DNA from 3 places in the Streptomyces sp. NPDC001220 genome. Region 1 is predicted to be linked to each of the others. Evidence: riboswitches for the same ligand, from Rfam matches in the RefSeq annotation. Region 1 holds a riboswitch; each other region holds the start of a gene.
What was found. A riboswitch is a leader RNA that binds a small molecule or an ion and turns the genes downstream of it on or off. The one in region 1 is predicted to bind S-adenosylmethionine.
Positions count from the first base shown of each region.

Region 1 (2,258 bases):
CCTGGGCGATGGACCAGATCATGCGCGGCCAGGCGACCGACGCCCAGATCGCCGGCTTCGTCGTCGCCCTGCGGGCCAAGGGCGAGACGGTGGACGAGATCAACGGCCTGGTCCGCACGATGTACGCGCACGCCAACGTCATCGAGGTACCGGGCCGCACGGTCGACATCGTCGGCACCGGCGGTGACGGCGCCAAGACGGTGAACATCTCCACGATGTCCGCGCTGGTGGTGGCCGGCACGGGGGCGAAGGTCGTCAAGCACGGCAACCGGGCCGCGTCGTCCGCGTCCGGCGCCTCGGACGTGCTGGAGAAGCTCGGCGTCAACCTCGACCTGACCCCGCGGCGGGTCGCCGAGGTCGCCGAGGAGGCCGGCATCACCTTCTGCTTCGCCGTCAAGTTCCACCCGGCGCTGCGCCATGCCGGCGCGGCCCGCGGCCAGCTGGGCATCCGCACGGTGTTCAACATCCTCGGCCCGCTGACCAACCCCGCGCAGGTGCGGTCCCAGGCGGTCGGCGTCGCGGACCCGCGCATGGCACCGGTCGTCGCGGGCGTCTTCGCCGAGCGCGGCAACTCCTCCCTGGTCTTCCGCGGCGACGACGGCCTCGACGAACTGACGACCACCGCCACGTCCCACGTCTGGATCGTCCGCGACGGCAAGGTCACCGAGGAGACCTTCGACCCGCGGGACGTCGGCATCGAGCTGGTCCCGGTGGAGGCGCTGCGCGGCGGCGACCCGTCGTACAACGCGGAGGTCGCGCGCCGGCTGCTGGACGGCGAGACGGGCCCGGTCCGTGACGCGGTCCTGCTGAACTCGGCGGCGGCCCTGGTGGCCCTGGACCCGGGCACCGGAACGCTCGCCGAGGAGATCCGTGCCGGCATGGACAGGGCCGCGGAGTCGATCGACTCGGGCGCGGCCAAGCGGGTGCTGGAGCGCTGGGCGGCGGCCACCAACCGGTAGGCGCCGAACGGAAGGAACATGTGGCGCCGGCGCCCTCGGCGGTCCGTCATCCGGACAGGAGTTGCGCGCCGGCGATCACTTCATCTAGTTTTCCAGTCAGGTCATGAGTGACAGTCATGAGGCCCCGGCCGACTGTCCGGCAACCCTCCGTCCGTGGCGGGGTGCCCCGGGTGAAGACCAGGCCGTAGGCAGCGAGGTCTGCGGCAAGCGCGGATCCCTCACGCTCTTCTGAATGAGCAAGGCCCAGGGATCCTGGTCATCGAGGGAGTCTCCCGTGAGCAAGCGAATGCGCTAGGGCGCCGAGCCCCCACTTCCGCGCACCCTTTTCCCTTTCCTCCTTCCTCTCACGGGAGTTCCGCCATGTCCGTCTCCACCGCTGCCTCCGTCCAGTCGGTTTGTGCCCCGCTGCCCGTTCTGGGGCGAGATGTCACCGTGCCGCTCGTCACCGGCGGCGAGGTCACCTACGCCGCCCTCGACTACGCGGCCAGCGCCCCCGCCCTCCAGCGTGTCTGGGACGACGTGGCCGCGTACGCGCCCTACTACGGCAGCGTGCACCGCGGCGCCGGCTACCTCTCCCAGCTCTCCACGGACCTCTTCGAGAACGCCCGCCGGACCGTCACCGAGTTCCTCGACTGCCGTCAGGACGACCAGCTGGTCTTCACCCGCTCGACCACGGACTCCCTGAACCTCCTGGCCCGCGCCCTCCCGGCCGGCTGCCAGGTCTTCGTCTTCGAGACCGAGCACCACGCGAGCCTGCTGCCCTGGCAGGACGCCCGGGTCAGCTACCTCGACGCCCCGCGCACCCCGCGCCAGGCCGTGGAGACCCTGGAGAAGGCCCTCGCCGACCGTGACCCGCACGGGCCGGCCCTGGTCTGCGTCACCGGCGCCTCGAACGTCACCGGCGAGCTGTGGCCGGTCCGTGAGCTGGCCGCCGCCGCGCACGCGCACGGCGCCCGGATCGTCCTGGACGCGGCCCAGCTGGCCCCGCACCACCCGGTGAGCGTCCGCGAGCTGGACGTCGACTGGATCGCCTTCTCCGGCCACAAGCTGTACGCCCCCTTCGGCTCCGGCGTCCTGGCCGGTCGCGCCGACTGGCTGCGGGCGGCCGAGCCGTACCTCGCGGGCGGCGGCGCCAGCCGCAAGGTCACCCGGCGCGCGGACGGGGGAGTGGCCGTGGAGTGGCACGACAGCGCCGCGCGGCACGAGGCGGGCTCCCCGAACGTCATCGGCGCCTACTCGATCGCCGCCGCCTGCAAGGCGCTGACCGAGGCGGGCTTCGACACGCTGGTCGCCCGCGAG
Region 1 is NZ_JBSFJE010000006.1:389,870-392,127, forward strand. It holds gene trpD (anthranilate phosphoribosyltransferase) at 1-959, shown strand, start outside; SAM riboswitch class IV at 1,059-1,175, shown strand; gene ACWDGI_RS17565 (aminotransferase class V-fold PLP-dependent enzyme) at 1,320-2,258, shown strand, end outside.

Region 2 (2,258 bases), on a different contig from region 1:
CCAGCGTCTTCAGTCCATCACCCGTGTTGAGTACAACGATCGACTTCGCCGGATCGATCAGCCCATTCTCGATGAGCTTCCTGGTGACTCCGACCGTCACCCCGCCCGCGGTCTCCGCGAAGATTCCCTCGGTCCGCGCGAGCAGCTTGATCGCGTCGACGACCTGCTCGTCGGTGACGTCCTCCACCGCACCGCCGGTACGGCGCGCGATGTCCAGGACGTACGGCCCGTCGGCCGGGTTGCCGATGGCCAGCGACTTGGCGATGGTGTTCGGCTTCTGCGGCCGCACCACGTCGTGGCCCGCCTTGTAGGCCACCGACACCGGCGAGCATCCCTCGGCCTGCGCGCCGAAGATCTTGTACGGCCTGTCCTCGACGAGCCCGAGCTTGATCAGCTCCTGCAGCCCCTTGTCGATCTTCGTGAGCTGCGAGCCGGAGGCGATCGGGACGACCAGCTGGTCCGGGATCCGCCAGCCGAGCTGCTCGCAGATCTCGTACGCCAGGGTCTTGGAGCCCTCCGCGTAGTACGGCCGCAGGTTGACGTTGACGAAGCCCCAGCCCTCGCCGGCCGAGTCGCCGATCAGCTCGGAGCAGAAACGGTTCACGTCGTCGTAGTTGCCCTCGATGCCGACGAGCTCGCCGCCGTAGATCGCGGCCATGACGATCTTGCCCTGCTCCAGGTCGTGCGGGATGAACACGCAGGAGCGGAAGCCGGCCCGGGCGGCGGCGGCGCCGACCGCCCCGGCCAGGTTGCCGGTGGAGGAGCAGGAGAGCGTGGTGTAGCCGAAGGCGCGCGCGGCCTCGACGGCCTGGGCGACGACCCGGTCCTTGAAGGAGTGCGTCGGGTTGCCGGAGTCGTCCTTGACGTACAGGCCGCCGGTGACGCCGAGCTCCTTCGCCAGGTTGTCGGCCTGGACGAGCTTGGTCCAGCCCGGGTTGATGTTCGGCTTGGTCGCCACGTCCGCGGGGACGGGCAGCAGCGGCGCGTAACGCCAGATGTTCGCGGGACCCGCTTCGATCCGCTTCCGCAGCTCCTCGGTGTCGTAGGCCGAGAAGTCGTACGCGATTTCGAGCGGGCCGAAACACTCCTCGCAGGCGAACACCGGGCCGAGCGGCACGCGGTGGCCGCACTCGCGGCAGCTCAGGGCAGTGGCGGGACCGAGGTCGACGGTCGTGGAGTCGGTGGTGGTCGCAGCAGTCTGCACAGCCATGTGAGGCGAGGCCCTTTCTCCTCATCTTCCTCACGACGCATCTCGCCGTGAGACGGATTTGGCACCTTCCCTAGCCGGGAGCCTCGCGAGTGATCGACAGTGATCAGCGATCAGCGAGTAACCGACTGGAGGGTTGCCGGGGCTTCATCGGGCCGTATCCCTCTGCCCCTCTGGATGAGCGGTATGCGGTTGTCAACGACCGGTGACCCCAGGACATGCGATGGTCATCGGCGTTGTTCAAGACTGTAACCGAAGGCCAGGACAGTTGAGAGAGTCGTCCGAACCGCGAGATGGATCACACCTCGCAGTGTGATCGTGACAGTGAGGAGCCGCTGACTGTGCTGGAAGAAGTCGAGCGCTGGCTGGCCACCCGCTCCTGGTCCATGAACGACCGCCCGCTGCACCGGATACTCGCCGCCAAGCAGCGCACCGGACAGTCCGTCTCCGTGGTGCTGCCCGCGCTCAACGAGGAGGCGACCGTCGGCGACATCGTCGCGATCATCCGTCACGACCTGATGCGGCAGGCGCCGCTCGTCGACGAGCTCGTGGTCGTCGACTCCGGCTCCACCGACCGTACGGCGGCGGTGGCCGCGGCGGCCGGCGCCCGGGTCGTGCACCGCGACACGATCCTGCCGCGCATCCCCACCGTCCCCGGCAAGGGCGAGGTCCTCTGGCGCTCCCTCCTCGTCACCACCGGGGACATCGTCTGCTTCGTCGACGCAGACCTGCGGGAGTTCTCCTCCGACTTCGTCACCGGGATCGTCGGCCCGCTGCTGACCGACCCGGACGTGGACCTGGTCAAGGCGATGTACGACCGCCCGCTCGCCGGCTCGGCCGGACAGGGCGGCAGGGTCACCGAACTGATGGCCCGCCCGCTGCTGAACATGCACTGGCCGCAGCTGGCCGGGTTCGTCCAGCCGCTCGGCGGCGAGTACGCGGCCCGCCGCTCGCTCCTCGAACAGCTCCCCTTCCCGGTCGGCTACGGCGTGGAACTGGGCATGCTGGTCGACGCCCTGCACCTGGTGGGCCTGGACGCCCTCGCCCAGGT
Region 2 is NZ_JBSFJE010000010.1:152,370-154,627, reverse strand. It holds gene thrC (threonine synthase) at 1-1,210, opposite strand, end outside; SAM riboswitch class I at 1,229-1,391, opposite strand; gene ACWDGI_RS24390 (glucosyl-3-phosphoglycerate synthase) at 1,549-2,258, shown strand, end outside.
Region 2: another riboswitch for S-adenosylmethionine. It lies ahead of thrC (threonine synthase); the one in region 1 lies ahead of ACWDGI_RS17565 (aminotransferase class V-fold PLP-dependent enzyme).

Region 3 (2,258 bases), on a different contig from region 1:
TGCCGGTGCCGACGCCGAGCCTGATGCCGACGCCGACGCCGACGCCGACGCCGAGCCTGATCCCGATGCCGATGCCGTCGCCGACGCCGACCGGGGGCCGGGCGGTGCGGCCGAACGACAGCACGTACAGCAGCCACAGCGCGCCATGCCCGGAGAAGACGATGACCGTCAGGAGCAGGGCCTGGACCGCGTACAGCGTCTGGGTCCACAGCAGCAGGGTCCGGCGGTCGTACCGGTCCGCGATGACCCCGCCCCACAGGCCGAACAGCAGTACGGGGGCGAACTGGAGTCCGGCGACCCAGCCGAGCGCGGTTCCGCTGTGGGTGAGCGTCAGGACGAACCAGTCCAGCGCGACCCCCTGCATGGCGCTGCCGATGTTGGACACCAGGCCGGTGCTCCAGTAGATCCGGTAGTCACGGACCCGTAGCGCGGCGAACACCCCTGTCGGAGCGCTGCTGTTGACGGCCATGCCTCTCTCTCCGGCAAGTCACGACGAGTTGGGACGCACAGGGGCGGGAACGGCCGCTCGGCGACGGCGTGTTCGCGGCTGGAGAAGGGTGAAGGGAGCGCGAGCGGTCAGCGACAGGTCTGGTCGAACTGGTCGGCGCGGCGGCCCACCCAGAACGGGTCGAGCCGCACCGTGCGTGCCTGACCTGCGGTCTCCATGGCCGGATCAAAGCACACGGCACCAGGTGCGTCCACCGCGCGTCCCGGCACGTGAGACGGTCCCGTCTTCTCGAACAGGGCGCCGGATGCGGCATTGACGTACGCCAAAACCGATCCGTACGATCGCCAACGGCATTGAGTGTCAGCGTCAAGCCCTGGCTCGCTGACCGGCAACCCTCCCCCGCGGTGGGGTGCTCCAGGTGAAAGCCCGGCGGGGTCAGCGACGACTCCCGCAAGCGCGTGGCCCCGTGACCGGGGCCGGAGACGAGGAGGGACCGGCATGCGACACGGCGACGACCCGGCTGCCTCCCCCGCCGACGCCACGGCGTACTCCCGGCTCTCGCGCCGGCGCCACATCGATCTGAAGCGCTCGACCAGCTGCCTCTGTCGGGCCTGACCGGCCCGCCTGCCGCCGGCTGACCCTCGTCACCGGCCTGGCCCTTCGCGGCGCCTTTCCCCGTCACCGGTCCCCGGTGTCGTCCACCTGCCTCCGTTCGTCCTCCGTCTGCACTGCGCTTCCCCGGCCGGCGCCGATCCGGCCGGGGCCGCACGCCCCTGCACGCCCCTGCACGCCCCTGCACGGCCGTGCCTCGCGCCCCGAAGCCCGGCACCCCGTGCCGGGTGACACGAGTAGGAGAAAGCCCTCCGTGACTGCACTTCCGGATTTCAGACCCTCCCGATGGGCGCCCCTGGCCGCGCTCCTGACCACCAGTGTCCTGCTGACCGCGTGCGGTTCGGGCGACGACGGCTCCGGCGGCGGAAGCGGCCGGGCGAAGTCCGGCGGCACCCTGACCTTCGCGGTGGGATCCGACGCCGGTTGCGTGGATCCGCAGCAGGTGGGAAGCAACGACACCATCTACTCGGTGCGCCAGATCGTGGACTCCCTCACCGACCAGGACCCGAAGACCGGCAAGATCGTGCCGTGGCTCGCCAAGAGCTGGGACATCAGCAGCGACGCGACGACGTTCACGTTCCATCTGCGGCCGGGGGTCACCTTCAGCGACGGCTCGAAGCTGACCGCCCAGGTGGTCAAGGACAACTTCGACGCGGTGCCGGACCTCGGCGCCCTGGGCACCCTCGCGGAGGGCTATCTGAGCGGTGTCGAAAGCACCACCGTGGTCGACCCGCTCACCGTCAAGGTGTCCTTCAAGCAGCCCAACGCCCAGTTCCTGCAGGCGACTTCGACCCACTCGCTGGGTATCGAGTCGTCGGCGAGCGTGAAGAAGTCCCCGCAGCAGAAGTGCAGTGACGGCGTGGTCGGCTCCGGGCCGTTCGTGCTGAAGCAGTACGTGCAGAACCAGTCGGTCACCCTGGCCAGGCGGACCGGGTACGACTGGGGTTCCTCGCTGTGGTCGAAGAAGGGCGAGGCCTACCTGGACAAGCTGGTGTTCAAGGTCGTGCCCGAGGCCGGAGTGCGGGCCGGCAGTCTGCAGTCCGGGCAGGTGGACGTGATCAGCAGCGTCGGCAAGGCCAACGAGGCGGCGCTCAAGGGCGGCCAGGTCGCCCTCCAGAGCCGGGCCAACCCCGGCGTGGTGTTCGGTCTGGGACTCAACAACTCGCGGCCCCTGCTCAAGGACACGAAGGTGCGCCAG
Region 3 is NZ_JBSFJE010000003.1:349,964-352,221, reverse strand. It holds partial or broken gene ACWDGI_RS09595 (MFS transporter) at 173-469, opposite strand; SAM riboswitch class IV at 798-911, shown strand; gene ACWDGI_RS09590 (putative leader peptide) at 947-1,063, shown strand; gene ACWDGI_RS09585 (ABC transporter substrate-binding protein) at 1,314-2,258, shown strand, end outside.
Region 3: another riboswitch for S-adenosylmethionine. It lies ahead of ACWDGI_RS09590 (putative leader peptide); the one in region 1 lies ahead of ACWDGI_RS17565 (aminotransferase class V-fold PLP-dependent enzyme).